2 regions of the Halobacillus sp. GSS1 genome follow, and region 2 is predicted to be linked to the other one. Evidence: predicted binding sites of a transcription regulator. Region 2 holds the regulator's gene; the other holds the start of a gene.
What was found. Region 2 encodes LexA, which represses DNA repair genes until DNA is damaged. Its sites were predicted from a motif close to CGAACATATGTTCG; they were not measured.

Region 1: uvrB (excinuclease ABC subunit UvrB) is a predicted target of LexA. The motif match lies at 2,117-2,130, and genes of this name have one in related genera.

Annotation. Positions count from the first base shown of each region.
Region 1 covers NZ_JAFLHE010000012.1:15,873-23,919, forward strand. The annotation lists gene uvrA (excinuclease ABC subunit UvrA) at 1-55, opposite strand, end outside; gene uvrB (excinuclease ABC subunit UvrB) at 63-2,042, opposite strand; gene J0K78_RS16520 (peptide chain release factor 3) at 2,268-3,857, opposite strand; gene J0K78_RS16525 (DEAD/DEAH box helicase) at 4,174-7,377, shown strand; gene J0K78_RS16530 (COX15/CtaA family protein) at 7,526-8,047, opposite strand, start outside.
Region 2 covers NZ_JAFLHE010000001.1:310,906-318,952, forward strand. The annotation lists gene J0K78_RS01555 (methionine gamma-lyase family protein) at 1-1,139, shown strand, start outside; gene J0K78_RS01560 (MerR family transcriptional regulator) at 1,266-1,670, shown strand; gene glnA (type I glutamate--ammonia ligase) at 1,695-3,026, shown strand; gene lexA (transcriptional repressor LexA) at 3,184-3,807, opposite strand; gene J0K78_RS01575 (YneB family resolvase-like protein) at 4,110-4,769, shown strand; gene J0K78_RS01580 (DUF896 domain-containing protein) at 4,855-5,088, shown strand; gene tkt (transketolase) at 5,272-7,275, shown strand; gene J0K78_RS01590 (hypothetical protein) at 7,277-7,420, opposite strand; gene J0K78_RS01595 (YneF family protein) at 7,581-7,805, shown strand; gene J0K78_RS01600 (cytochrome c biogenesis CcdA family protein) at 7,945-8,047, shown strand, end outside.

The DNA.
Region 1 (8,047 bases), on a different contig from region 2:
TATTTTTCAAATTGTGAGCACGTGCTCCTCTAATACTGATATGTTTGCTGACCATACTCTTCTCATCCCTCCGCTTTTAATTCCAACAGCACATCACGCAGTTCGGCTGCCCGTTCGAAATCGAGGTCGCGTGCGGCTTGTTTCATTTCGGTTTCCAAATTGTCGATCATTTCCAGACGTTCTTTCTTGGTCATTTCTGAAGGCTTCTTACCTGTATCATATCCTGCTTCGTCTTCGGCAACGTTCGTCGCTTTAATGACGTCACGCACTTCCTTCTTGATCGTTTTCGGTGTGACGCCATGCTCTTCGTTATAAGCGATTTGTTTTTCACGTCGGCGGTAAGTTTCATCGATCGCAAACTGCATGGATTTTGTCATCTTATCCGCATACATAATCACTCGACCGTTTTCATTACGTGCCGCTCGACCTATCGTCTGGATCAGGGAGCGGTCGGAACGCAGGAATCCTTCTTTGTCCGCATCCAGGATGGTGACGAGGGAAACTTCCGGAATGTCCAGTCCTTCACGAAGCAGGTTAATTCCGACAATGACATCGTATTTACCGACCCTGAGGTCACGTATGATTTCAATGCGTTCCAGTGTCTTGATTTCCGAGTGTAAATAAGCAACCTTAATCCCTAAGTCTTTGAGGTAATCGGTCAGATCCTCAGACATTTTCTTCGTTAATGTCGTCACGAGCACGCGTTCATTCTGATCTTTTCGTTTATTGATTTCCCCGACAAGGTCATCGATCTGTCCATGAATCGGGCGGACGTCAATTTCAGGATCCAGCAGTCCGGTCGGTCGAATGATCTGTTCAATCATTTTCGGTGTATGCTCGATTTCATAAGGGCCCGGGGTCGCAGAAACATAAGCGATCTGATTGATATGTTTTTCGAATTCAGGGAACATGAGCGGCCGGTTATCCATGGCTGAAGGCAGGCGGAAACCATGGTCCACCAGTACTTGTTTCCGTGCTCGGTCCCCGTTGTACATCCCCCTTACCTGAGGAAGAGTAACGTGTGACTCATCTACCATCATGAGGAAATCATCAGGAAAATAATCAAGCAGGGTATAAGGTGTGGCCCCTTCTTCTCTGAATGTCAGGTGCCTGGAATAGTTTTCGATTCCGGAACAGAAACCCATTTCATTCATCATTTCAAGATCATAATTCGTCCGTTGTTCAAGACGCTGGGCTTCCAGTAACTTATCTTGGTCACGCAATTCCTTTAGACGTACTTCCAATTCTTTTTCTATATTTTTAATCGCTTTTTTCAACTTTTCTTCGCGGGTGACGAAGTGTGATGCAGGGAATATCGCGACGTGATCCCGGTCACCAATCACTTCTCCAGTCAAAACATCGACTTCGCGGATGCGGTCGATTTCATCTCCAAAAAATTCCACACGCATAGCATGTTCCTCTCTTGAGGCGGGGATGATTTCAACCGAATCCCCACGAACCCGGAACGTACCACGCTGAAAGTCGATATCATTTCTTGCATACTGGATATCTACAAGATTTCTTAATAACTCGTCACGGTCTTTTTCCATTCCCGATCTTATAGATAGCACCTGACTGCGGTATTCGTCGGGAGAACCGAGACCATAGATACAAGAAACACTAGCAACGATGATGACATCGTTCCGCTCAAAAAGAGCAGAGGTCGCTGAGTGACGTAATTTATCAATCTCATCATTTATGCTCGCATCTTTTTCGATAAATGTATCTGACGAAGGCACATAAGCTTCTGGTTGATAATAGTCATAGTAACTGACGAAATACTCGACAGCATTGTTCGGAAAAAACTCTTTGAACTCACTATATAACTGTCCAGCAAGCGTTTTGTTATGGGCAATGATCAGTGTCGGTTTATTCACCCGCTCAATGACATTGGACATCGTAAATGTCTTTCCTGTACCTGTGGCCCCGAGCAATGTCTGATGCTTATCTCCTCGTTCAATTCCTTGAACAAGTTCTTCAATCGCTCGCGGTTGATCCCCTTGAGGTGAATACTGTGAAACTAATTCAAACTTCTCCTCCACGACGAAAACCTCCGTTCATTGTCTATACTCGTACTTTTTAGTTTACCACAACAGTTTACCATTCTAACATCGAACGAACAAACATTCGCATTCAGGTTTGCGCTGTCAATTACTGGATGACCTGGTGTGGAATTATATTCCATATATTCCACACCAGGTCATCCAGTTTATCCCATCTTAACAATAAAAAGAAGCACTTTGCTTTTACGCAAAGTGCTTCGCTTATTAGGAATTCAACGTTTGGTTGTATTCGTTCACTTCAAACAAGTCGATCAGTTCGATGTCTGGATTTTTATCTTTGAACCAACGTAGAGAGAAGTCGTTTTTAAAGAGGACAAGCGGATTGCCTTCTCGATCTTCTGCAAGCATGTTTCGTTCATCAAACAGCGATTCATCAACCTGGTCTTCCTGTAGCCAGCGAGGGATACGTTCGCCGAGAGGAGTCAATTCAATGTCTACGTTGTACTCGTTCTTCATACGGTATTCAAACACTTCATATTGAAGCTCACCAACCGCTCCGATGATATAGTCTTCAAATCTATAACGCTTGAACAACTGAATGGCACCTTCCTGAACCAGCTGTTCCAATCCTTTTCGGAACTGCTTGGATTTCATGACGTTCTTCGCCGTTACTTTCTTAAATAATTCAGGAGGGAATTGTGGAAGCTCATCGTATTCGAAATTGGATTTACCGGTTACAATCGTATCTCCGATTCGGTAGACGTTCGGATCATAGATTCCGATAATATCACCGGCATACCCTTCCTCCACGGTTCCTCGGGATGAAGCTACAAATTGCTGGGATTGAGCAAGCTTGAACGTTTTTCCTGTACGGGAGAGCGTCACGTTCATCCCACGCTCGAACTTCCCGGAGCATATTCTGACAAAAGCGATTCGGTCTCGGTGCTGAGGATTCATGTTCGCCTGAATCTTAAAGATGAAACCAGAGAATTCTTCATGATCCGGAGAAACAATACCTTCTGTCGATTTTCTCGGTGCCGGTTCAGGAGCCATATCAATGAATGAATTGAAGAAAGTTTCCACTCCAAATGGAGCGAGAGCACTTCCGAAGAAGACAGGCGTCTGATCACCGCGCAACACTTTTTCCATATCGAAGGTATCCCCAGCTTCAGCCACCATTTCCATTTCCTCTTCCGATTCCTGGAACGTGGCATTCTCCGTCAACTCGGGGTGCTGGTCAAGTTCGCTGTAAGGAATATATTCTTCTGCCTCGTTCCCTGTGTAATGAACAAATTGTTCATTTTCACGGTCGAAAACGCCTAAGAAGCGCTTACCCATACCTGCCGGCCAGGTCATTGGATACGTTTCGATGTTCAGGGTTTCTTCAATTTCCTCCATCAATTCCAACGGCTCACGGCCTTCACGGTCCATTTTGTTGATAAAAGTGAAGATCGGGATGCCGCGCATTTTACAAACTTTAAAGAGCTTGAGCGTCTGCGCCTCAATCCCTTTTGTCCCATCAATAACCATGACAACACTGTCGACAGCCGTCAATGTACGGTACGTGTCTTCACTGAAGTCTTCGTGTCCGGGTGTATCCAAAATATTTACTTGATAATCTTTGTAAGGGAAGTTCATCACACTGGACGTGACAGAAATTCCACGCTGTTTCTCAATTTCCATCCAGTCGGATGTAGCAAACTTACCAGACTTTTTCCCTTTGACCGTACCTGCAGATCGGATCAAGTTTCCGAATAATAGCATTTTCTCCGTCATCGTTGTTTTACCGGCGTCCGGGTGGGAGATAATAGCAAACGTACGGCGCTTTTTCATTTCATCTTGTATTTGACTCATCGTGATATCCTCCGTTTATTAAGAATTTCAATACATTAGGCTGGGTAGGATATACGTTTTACATTGGCAGATTCACTCCATAAAAAAAGCGCTCACACACTCAAGCGCCTTCGTCGAATTTTTTGATTATACTTTGAAAGTTAGCATAACCAACCTGTAAAATCAATCACAAATACGAACCCATTCCAAATATTGGTGTACCAGGTCATCCAGATTATGGATGACCTGGTCTTCCACTTCTTCCTAAACCCTCTCATTCTCTTTGGGTGTTGAAACCTGTTATAATAGGAAAAAAACGATAGTAAGGATGCCAGTTATGCAGAGTTACTTATTACAACCGAACGATATAAAGAAAATCACTGGTCAGACTTTTTACACACGTGGGAAGCAATATTTCGACCGGGGGAAAGTGTACGGCCTTTCTCATAATAGCGCAATTCGTTCATGGCGGGCGGTCGTTGCAGGTACACACGACTATGAAGTCCGTGTCTTCTTTTTTGAGGACGAAGATGTAGAAGCGACGTGCGAATGTGCCGCTTATTCCACCTATTATACCTGTAAACATATTGCTGCCGTCCTGATCGCCATCCGGGAAAAGACATTAGAAGATCTGGCACCGAAACTAGCAGAAAAGGGGCGGAAATCCCAGTCCGGTTTGACGAACCAGGACCGGATGTTTGCGGTCAGCTTGTTCGAAGCGTTCAGACAGCGTCAGGAAAATCGTGGCGGGGAGGATTTGAAGAAACCTCTTCAAATCCAATATTACCTTCACCTTCAATCCATTCTCGGTTCTAAGAGCCTCGGCTTGGAAATGAAGCTCGGGGAAAACTATCCCTATGTGATTAAAAACATTCGCGAGCTGCTTGATCATATCCGCAAAAATCAAGCGTACCGCATTACTAAGAAGTTCACGTACGACCCGGCAGAACACTCCTTTTCTGCTGATGACAAAGAAATTTTTAGGCTTTTACAGCTTGCCTACGAACAAGAGCAATTTTATGAGCAACAGTGGAATTCGGCCGAACCAAAAGTATTAAAAATTTCTCCCACACTTGCTGACCAACTGCTCCCTCTTTTAGAAAAGCAGCAGACAGAGGTCATGGAACGCGGGGAAAACGTAGGACTCATCCGTTTCAAAGAGGAGTTCCCGGACCTTTCTTTTTATGTTTCTGAAGAACGAGGCCACTTTCATATGCACATGAACCATTTGAAAGATTACGATTACCTGTCGGATTACCACCTTCTTTATAAACAAGGAGCTTTTTATCCCGTCGATGCTAAGCAGGAGGAAGTTATTCAAACGCTTTACACCATCCTTCCTTATAATTCAAATGGCAGCCACACCGTAAGCCATCATGATATGGAAGGGATTGTGTCGTATGTCCTACCTGAACTTGAAACCATTGCAGATGTCCAGCTTGATCGCTCCGCTCAAGAAAAAATTGTGCAGGAGTCGCTCGTTGCTAAAACCTACTTGGATTTTCAACAGTGGACACTTACGCTTGATGTGAACTTTCAATATGGTGACTTGACGATCGACCCCTTCAATGAGCAGCCATTGAGCAATCAAACCATTGTCAGACGGGATCGACAGACAGAGCAGGAAATCATGCAGATCATTGAACTTGCAGAATTCAAGTTTGATGGAGAGATGGTCTATATAGAGGACGAAGACAAACTCGATCAATTCCTTTATCACTACTTACCAAAGCTGAAAGAACATAGTGATGTTTACTTGTCGTCTTCGGTCCGTTCTCTTGTAGAAGATCGCCCCCTCGAACTGCAGACGTCGGTTGAACTGGAGAGCGACGGCAATTGGCTCGATATCAATTTTACTATCGAGGGCATTAGTGACGACGATGTTACAGAAGCACTTAAAGCCGTCATTGAACGGAAAAAGTATTACCGCCTGTCTGATGGTGCGCTCATGGCTTTAACGAGTGAATCCTTCGATCGTTTTCAAAAACTCGTCGATGATCTTGACTTAAGCACGAAAGATTTAGAAGACAACCATTTCCAAGTCTCAACAGCACGAAGCTTGCAGGTGGAAGATGCCCTGAATCCAAGTGAAGCAGAAAGAAATCAGCTTTTCCAAGAGCTTGTCGATCGGCTGAAATCACCTCAATCCTTTGAGATTGATCCACCGGAAGGTCTGCAGGCAGACTTACGCCCCTACCAATTGACCGGCTTCCGCTGGATGAAGATGCTCAGCCATTACGGCTTAGGCGGAGTACTCGCGGATGATATGGGCTTAGGGAAAACCATTCAAACGATCACTTTTCTGTTGGATGAAAAGTTGAAAGGGAAGATGACTGATCCAGCCATCATCATCGCTCCTGCCTCTCTTGTGTACAACTGGAAAAAGGAACTCGAGAAATTTGCCCCGCAATTGTCAGTGCAGATTTTGACCGGGGATCCTTCAGCGAGGCAGGAAGCGCTGAACGAAGCGGCAGATAGGGATGTTTGGATTACCTCTTATCCATTGCTCAGGCAGGACATCACTTCCTATGAAGAGCAAAAGTTTCACGCGATGGTGCTTGATGAATCTCAGGCGATCAAAAATGAAACGACGAAAACAGCTGTAGCCGTTCGATCAATTAAATCGAGACACCGTTTCGCCTTAAGTGGCACACCCATTGAGAATTCCCTGCAGGAACTCTGGTCACTGTTCCGTACCATCATGCCAGGATTTTTCACCAGCAAGAAAAAGTTTTTGCAATTAAAGCCGGAAAAAATCTCTCTGATGACGCGACCTTTCATCTTACGCCGGATGAAAACAGAAGTGCTCGATGAGCTGCCGGATAAGATTGATACGGTCCAATATTCAGAGCTGACACGGGAACAGAAAGAAGTGTACCTCGCCTACTTGGAGCGGATTCAAAACGACATCCAGGAGACGATTGCAACGAAGGGGATCCAGCGAGGCAAGCTTGAAATCCTTGCTGGGCTTACGAGACTGCGTCAAATTTGCTGTCACCCCGGTCTGTTCCTTGAAAACTACGAAGGACAGTCAGGGAAGCTTGAACAGTTGAAAGAACTGACGCGTGAGCTGAAAGAAAGTGGGCACCGACTGCTGATCTTTTCTCAGTTTTCAAGCATGCTGACCAAGATGCATGATGAACTGGCCAAAGATGGCTTACAGGCCTTCTACTTAGATGGCAGCACCAAATCAGAAAAACGCATGGAAATGGTCGAAGCTTTCAATGAAGGGGAAAAAGATGCGTTCTTTATCTCCCTGAAAGCGGGAGGAACCGGTCTGAACCTCACCGGCGCAGACACTGTCATTCTATACGACCTCTGGTGGAACCCGGCCATTGAAGAACAGGCAGCCGGCCGAGCACACCGTATCGGTCAGGAAAAAGTCGTGCAGGTTATCCGGATGATATCCGAAGGGACGATCGAAGAACGCATTTACCAGCTCCAACAAAAGAAACGCGACCTCGTCGACCAAATCATCCAACCAGGAGAATCCATGCTGACTTCCCTGAGCGAAGAAGAAATCCAACAACTGTTCCAATAAAGAGCCGTTCCCAAACGGCTCTTTTTCTTTTGCTCATTATTTGGTATTTTCTGTATGACCTGGTCTGGAACTTTGTTCCAGACCAGGTCATACAGAAATTTCCATACAAACTCAAAAAAGGAAGCTGCCTTTGTCAGCAGCTTCCTTTTTATGCTTTCATTGTTTTCTTTTGCAGTTTAAACCAGTATCCTCCGAGGATGCACGCTCCGATGACCATTGTCACTGTGGAAATGAGCATGTGCATGGATGAAGCGAGGACGACGTTCCCCGTCACGACAATAATAAATCCTACCACTGCATTCAGCAGAAGTGAGATCAAATAGGCCCAGGATAACGCGATATGGTATTTGAACCTTGATGCATAAATGACGAACCAAATCGCTGCGACAATGACCACAAAGGTAGCCACCCAGTGTAAGGAATACACGGCATTCGCCACAGATTCGCTTGTGATCAAGTACTCCATCGCTGGAATATCCATCATGACATTACTTGCACGGCTGTGTTTAAAGAATGCTCCGAGAATGACTTGAGCAATATAGGCGATATAGCCGATCAAAAAAGCGCGGTAGCTCATGGATACCGATGCCCAGCTCGTCCGGTTCAGCTCAATCTTCTTTTCATGCAGACTGTAACTCAACAACACTAGAACAATTAACAGCAGCTGACT
Region 2 (8,047 bases):
ATAAACTGAGGGTCAGCGATTCTCACTTTAATCCGACGACGGGATATGGATATGATGACTTTGGGCGGGACACCCTTGAAGCATTGTATGCAGAAATATTTGAAGCGGAAGATGCCCTTGTCAGACCTCAGCTCATATCCGGAACGCATGCGATTACGACTGCCTTGTTTGGTGTCCTGCGACCTGGAGATGAACTGCTTTACATATCAGGAGAGCCCTATGACACCCTGAGAGAAGTCATTGGTTCTGGAGGAAATAAGGATACAGGTTCTTTACGTGATTTTGGTATCAGTTACCAAACGGTTCCTTTAGAAGAGAACGGGTCTTTTTCCCATGATAGAATTCGAGAAGCTATGCGTGAAAAAACGAAGGTGGTAGCCATCCAACGATCCAAAGGGTACGAAGATCGTCCATCATTTCTCATTGACGAGTTACAGTCGATTATACAGTTCGTCCGTGAAATCAAAGAAGATGTGATTATTTTTGTTGACAATTGTTATGGAGAGTTTGTAGAAATGAAGGAACCACTTGAAGTTGGCGCTGATCTGATTGCTGGTTCGTTAATTAAAAACCCGGGAGGTGGAATTGCTAGGGTCGGTGGTTACATTGCAGGGAGCAAATCCTTGATTGAAAAATGCAGCTACCGCTTGACTGCTCCTGGGTTAGGGAAGGAAACAGGGCCGAGTTTAAATAGCCTTCAGGAGATGTATCAGGGCATCTTTCTAGCCCCACATGTCGTAGGGGAAGCTTTGAAAGGAGCTATTTTCACTTCTAAATATTTAAGTGAATATGGTTTCGACACGAATCCTGCTTATAATAAGAAACGAACGGATTTAATTCAATCCGTCAACTTCAAAACGGCTGAACAAATGATCAGATTCTGCCAATCCATCCAGCAGGCATCTCCGGTGAATTCCCATTTCAAACCCGAACCGAGCGCCATGCCGGGATATGAGGACGAAGTGATTATGGCTGCAGGGACTTTCATTCAGGGCGCAAGCCTCGAATTGACCGCTGATGGTCCCATTCGCCCCCCTTACACTGCCTTCGTCCAAGGTGGATTGACCTATGCCCATGTTAAGATCGCTGTCGTACAGGCAGTGGAACAATTAATCGAAGAGGGTATGGTCAAAGCCTGAAGCTACGGGAATGGTAACCCTTTCAAAAAACAGCGTTAAATTGTGTGAACATTCCTCACATATGTTGACATATCCCTTTCGTGACGTATAATTAAAGTATCATTCTTATGGGGAGGTGGCACATCGATGAGTGATGAAATTCGTCGTTCCATGCCGTTATTCCCGATGGGGATTGTTCAATCCTTGACAGACCTTACTGCACGGCAGATCCGGTACTACGAACAGCACGAGCTGGTACAGCCGGCCCGTTCAGAAGGTAACCGTCGCATGTTTTCATTCAATGACGTCGATCGTCTTCTCGAAATAAAAGACCTGATCGATCAAGGTGTGAACATGGCCGGAATCAAGAAAGTTCTGAAGCTGAATGATCAGCCAGATAATGAGGTATATGATGAGGATCAAGTGAAGGAAGTACACAATGAACTTACCGAAAAAGAACTTCGTCGTATGCTGCAACGAGAACTATTCACAGCGGGAAGACAAGGTAAATTAGCAATCAGGCAGGGAGAAATGTCGAGGTTCTTCCATTAATTTTGTGTTGAGAGGAGAAATTCAATGGGTTTAACAAAAGAAGAAATCTACAAAAAAATCGATGAGGAAAACGTCAAGTTTATCCGCCTTCAGTTTACGGATATGCTTGGTACGATCAAAAACGTGGAAATCCCACTAAGCCAGTTGGATAAAGCTATTGATGGCATGATGATGTTTGACGGGTCCTCCATTGAAGGATTCGTTCGTATCGAGGAGTCTGACATGTATTTGGTTCCAGACCTGGATACGTTCGTCGTTTTCCCTTGGACTTCAGAAAAAGGGAAGGTCGCACGATTCATCTGTGACATCTACAACCCAGACCAAACTCCTTTTGAAGGATGCCCGCGCTACAATTTAAAGCGTAACATCAAAAAAATGGAGAAACTCGGCTTTTCTGCTTTCAACATTGGTACAGAACCTGAATTTTTCCTATTTAAATTAGATGAAAAAGGCGAACCGACGATGGAGTTGAATGATAAAGGTGGCTATTTCGACTTGGCACCGACCGACCTTGGTGAAAACTGCCGTCGCGATATTGTCCTTGAGCTTGAGGAAATGGGCTTTGAAATCGAAGCCTCTCACCACGAAGTAGCTCCAGGTCAGCACGAAATTGATTTCAAATACGCAGATGCTGTCAAGCATTGCGATGATATCCAAACATTCAAACTCGTCGTAAAAACCATTGCACGGCAACATGGTCTGCATGCAACATTCATGCCTAAACCATTGTTCGGTGTAAACGGATCGGGTATGCACGCGAACATGTCTCTTTTCAATGAAAAGGGAAATGCTTTCTTCGATGAGAAAGGGAAGGAACAATTGTCAGAAGTCGCTTACCAGTTCACAGCAGGCATCATCAAGCATGCAACGAACTTCACAGCCGTGACAAATCCTACCGTCAACTCTTACAAGCGTCTTGTACCAGGCTATGAGGCTCCATGTTATGTTGCATGGTCCGGTCAAAACCGTAGTCCACTCGTACGCGTACCGACATCCCGTGGGTTGAGCACAAGAATCGAAGTCCGCAGTGTGGATCCTTCAGCGAACCCATACATGGCGATGGCGGTCCTTCTTGCTGCTGGACTTGATGGCGTAGAAAATAAACTGGAAGCACCTGCTCCTGTCGACCGAAACATTTACGTGATGGATAAAAAAGAACGGGAAGCGCACGGAGTGAAAGATCTCCCAGCCACTCTATATGATGCATTGGAAGAGCTGCATCAAGATCCAATCATGGTAGAAGCTCTCGGCGAGCACCTGTTCGAACACTTCATTGAAGCGAAGGAAATCGAATGGGATATGTTCCGCACACAGGTTCATCCGTGGGAACGCGAACAATATCTACAGACATATTAAATATAAAACCCTTGAAGTGGTTTACTTCAAGGGTTTTTTTGTGTTTCAAGAAGGATTCTCTTTATGATCGAAAATAAGTGAAAACTTTTCCCGTAAAAGTCATAGGGCTTGATATAAATAAAGAAAGAGGCGAGTTTATTTAACTCGCCTCTTTCTTTTAGTGTACGGTCCTGTAAAGGCCGACGACTTTCCCTAAAATGGATACATCCTGTAGCAGGATCGGTTCCATTGTTGCGTTTTCAGGCTGCAAACGAACGTGATTTCTTTCCTTGAAGAAACGCTTCACCGTGGCTTCTTCGTCTTCAGTCATCGCGACAACGATGTCACCGTTCTGGGCGGTTTGTTGTTGTCTCACAATCACCATATCTCCATCAAGAATTCCTGCCTCAATCATACTTTCACCCTGTACGATTAGTACGAATGTGTTGTCATCCGACCCTGCAAGTGTATCTGGTAAAGGGACATATTCTTCAATGTTTTCAACAGCAGTAATCGGTGAACCCGCCGTGACTTTACCGATTACTGGAGCGTAAGAAGCTTCACTTCTTGGGATGCTGTGATCTTCTTCTAATTCAATCACTTCAATGGCACGAGGTTTGGTCGGGTCGCGTCTGATGTATCCTTTTTTCTCCAATCTGGATAAGTGACCATGCACAGTCGAACTTGAAGCAAGACCAACGGACTGGCCGATCTCCCTTACGGATGGTGGATATCCTTTTGCTAAAACTTGTTCTTTAATAAAATCTAGTATTTCCTGCTGCCGCTTTGAAAGTTTACTCATAGATTAGCACCTCGTACATAGGATTATAGTAACCACATTGTACCACTTATATTTCAAAAATACAAACACGCGTTCGAAAAAACCATTGACAAGAACTTGTGTTCGTATATAATGAGAAGTAACAAACACGAACACAGGTTCTTAAGAACGTTCGTTCTAAGGAAAACGGAGGGGTTATCAATGTTTAACAAATTATCTAAGCTGGATTACACCTACATTATTCTTTTTATTGTGAGTTTTATCATTCTCTATTATTCTATGGTCACAGCTGTATAATAGAGAAAGAGAGAGGAACATATACATTGAAAGTGATTTTATATTGCAGAGTAAGTACGGAAAAAGAAGCTCAAGTGACTTCATTAAAACGACAAAGAGCTGAATTGATATCCATGGCGGACAGTCATGATTTCGAAGTTGTTGATTGTATTGAAGAGCAAGCTAGTGGTTACGATATTGAACGTGAAGGGATTTTCCGCATGCTGGAATGTTTTTCTTCCGGGCGTGCGGATGCCTTATTGATACAGGATGAAACACGCTTAGGCAGGGGAAATACGAAGATTGCTTTATTCCATCAATTAAACCGGTTGGAGATCAAGGTGTACTCCCTATCTAACCAGGGGGAGCTCCAGTTATCGGAATCGGATTCGATGGTTTTACAGATTGTCGGCATCGTAGAAGAATACCAAAGGAAGATACATAATATGAAAATACGGCGTGGGATGAGAAAAGCGGTTGAGGGCGGCTATGATCCATCCGCCAACTTATCCAATCGTGATCAGGCACCCGGACGTGAGAGAATCGAGTTTCCCATTGAGGAGGTTGTTCGGTTAAGGAAAAATGATTTGACCTTCAAAGATATTGCAGCGACTTTGAGAGGTTTGGGATATGACGTATCAAAAGCTACGGTGCATCGTAGATACAAGGAGTACCTATCGCTTGAAAAAGAAGAAGAATCACGATAATATTAGATATACGGACAAGGATCTTTGGATTTCTTGTCTTTTTCATGTTTTTACGATCCAGACTATGAGTAAAGGAGAAGGATCTATGTTATCAAAAGAAAAAATTAATCGTATAAATGAACTAGCTAATAAATCTAAGCAGGAAGAGCTCTCGAAGGAAGAAAAAGCAGAGCAGCAGAAGCTGCGCCAGGAATATTTGAAAAATGCCCGTGCATCCTTCAAAAATCAGCTTAAAGGTGTGACCGTCATTGATCCGAAAGGGAATGACGTAACTCCAGAAAAGCTTCGTCAAATGCAAAAGAACGAGAAAAAGAATTAATCCTGATCATTCGTCCGTATTCGATAAAATTTCGAATGCGGATTTTTCTTGTTTAATTCCTTGGATAAGGGGGAAATTAGGTCTGAGGCTGTGCGAAATTTTGCACAAAGCTTGTTTCGAAACGATTTTCATTATAGGATAATACATGGTACATATACCTGAAAAGAAAGGGGAATGTTGAACATGGCAAACAGCCTTGAACAAACATCAATCAATACGATTAGAACTTTAACAATCGATGCAGTAGAAAAAGCAAACTCCGGCCACCCGGGGATGCCAATGGGTGCAGCGCCGATGGCGTATACGCTATGGACTCAGTTCATGGATCACAATCCAAAAAACTCGAACTGGTTCGACCGTGACCGTTTCGTCCTATCAGCTGGACACGGATCTATGCTTCTTTACAGCCTGCTCCACCTATCTGGTTATAATGTGACGATGGACGACCTTAAGTCGTTCCGTCAATGGGATTCCAAAACCCCTGGTCACCCAGAGTTTGGTCACACAGACGGTGTAGAAGCAACTACAGGTCCCCTTGGACAAGGTATTGCAATGGCGACCGGAATGGCGATGGCTGAAGCTCATCTTTCTGCGAAATATAATCGTGAAGGTTACAACGTCGTTGACCATTACACATATACAATTTGCGGTGATGGTGATTTGATGGAGGGAGTATCACAGGAATCTGCTTCTCTTGCCGGTCACCTTGGCCTTGGTAAATTGATCGTTCTTTATGATTCCAATGATATTTCTCTTGATGGTGATCTTGACCGTTCCTTCAGCGAAAGTGTCGAAAAACGATATGAAGCTTATGGGTGGCAGGTCATCCGTGTAGAGGATGGCACGAATACAGAAGAAGTTGCGAAAGCCTTAGAGAAAGCTAAAGCAAACACTGATCAGCCCACAATGATTGAAGTGAAAACGGTCATTGGATATGGATCTCCTAACAAGTCTGGTAAGTCTGCTTCTCATGGTGCTCCTCTAGGTGAAGAGGAAGTAACAGCAGCGAAGCAGTTCTATGAGTGGGAACATGAGCCGTTCCACGTACCTGAAGAAGTTTATCAGGACTTCAAAGATAAAGTTCAGCAAAATGGTCAGGATAAAGAAGAATCCTGGAACAATCTATTGGCTCAGTACAAAGAGGCGCATCCTGAACTTGCTGAAGAGTTTGAGCGTGCGATTCGTGGTGAACTTCCTGAAGGTTGGGATCAAAGCCTTCCAACATACCAGGTAGGGGAAGACAGCCCGGCTACACGCGCAGCATCCGGTGATGCGATTAATGCTCTTTCTCAAGCGATCCCTAACTTCTTTGGTGGTAGTGCTGACCTTGCAGGTTCAAACAAAACGGCCGTCAAAGATGAAGAGGACTTCTCACGTAACAACTACGCAGGTCGAAACATCTGGTTCGGTGTTCGTGAATTTGCCATGGCGGCTGCCTTAAACGGAATGGGACTTCATGGTGGACTTAAAGTATATGCGGGTACATTCTTCGTCTTCAGTGACTACCTGCGTCCAGCTGTCCGTCTATCCGCTCTGCAGAACCTGCCGGTGAACTATGTTTTCACTCATGATTCTGTTGCTGTTGGTGAAGATGGTCCTACTCACGAACCTGTTGAACAATTGGCTTCACTTCGTGCAATGCCAAACCTTTCTGTACTCCGTCCTGCGGATGGGAACGAAACCAATGCGGCATGGCGACTTGCTTTAGAGTCTGAAGCGACTCCAACAGCACTCGTTCTTACACGTCAAGGTTTACCGACTCTAAAAGGTACAGAGGAACATGCCTATGAAGGAATGAAGAAAGGGGCATACATCCTTAGCGATTCTGATAAAGAAGAGCCGGATGCGATCCTGCTTGCTTCAGGTTCTGAGGTGCAGTTGATTGTTGAAGCTCAAGCTGAATTGAAAAAGAATGGTTACGACGTCCGCGTTGTCAGTGTACCTTCTTTCGATCGCTTCGAAGCTCAGCCTAAGGAATACAAGGAACAGGTATTGCCTTCTTCTGTCCGCAAACGTCTGGCAGTTGAAATGGGTGCTTCATTCGGTTGGGACCGTTATGTAGGTCTTGATGGTTCCGTCATCGGAATTGACAAGTTCGGTGCTTCTGCGCCAGGAAATACTGTGATTGAGAACTATGGTTTTACAGTAGAAAACGTAGTCAAGCATGCGGAAAACTTAATGAAATAAACTAGAAAGAAGCTGCCTGTTTCTGAGGCAGCTTCTTTTTTGGCTGAATAGTGAGATCGTAGGAATAACCATTTTCGGTTTCCCTGCTCTGTGTGATATAATATTCATAAGAATGATTGTTGTCTCTGTTACGGTCACCTGTCATAGCAGATAATCCTCCATTTCAGGGTGTTACTGCTTATTCAAATTGACGGTTGATCCTATAGTAGCGTTTGGTCTATAGTCTTATTGAAACGACTATTGTATTCTAAAGAACGTTTTACTATACTGTTATGGGAGACAACACGAAGGAGGAAGACGAAGTCATGACATTGGGGATCGTTTGGGTTATCATCATTGCTTTATTGACTCTTGTCGGTGGTGCAGCTCTAGGCTTCTTCATCGCAAGAAAGTACATGATGAACTATTTGAAAAAAAACCCGCCAATTAACGAACAAATGTTGCGCACATTGATGATGCAGATGGGCCAAAAGCCTTCACAGAAGAAAATCAATCAGATGATGCGTTCAATGAACAATCAAATGAAATAATGACACAAAGCCTTCTTTCCTAAACGAAAGAAGGCTTTCTCTATGCGGACTTCCTGAGATGTTCACAAGATAAACATCGTGTTAGTCCTGAAGCTCTGATACAATAAGAGGCGACTATGAATGAAGGTGTGATGATTGAATGGATGTGAATCTCTTCCTTGCTTTCGGAGCAGGTTTTTTATCTTTTATATCCCCGTGTGTATTTCCTTTATATCCTGCATTCCTTTCCTACATTACCGGGA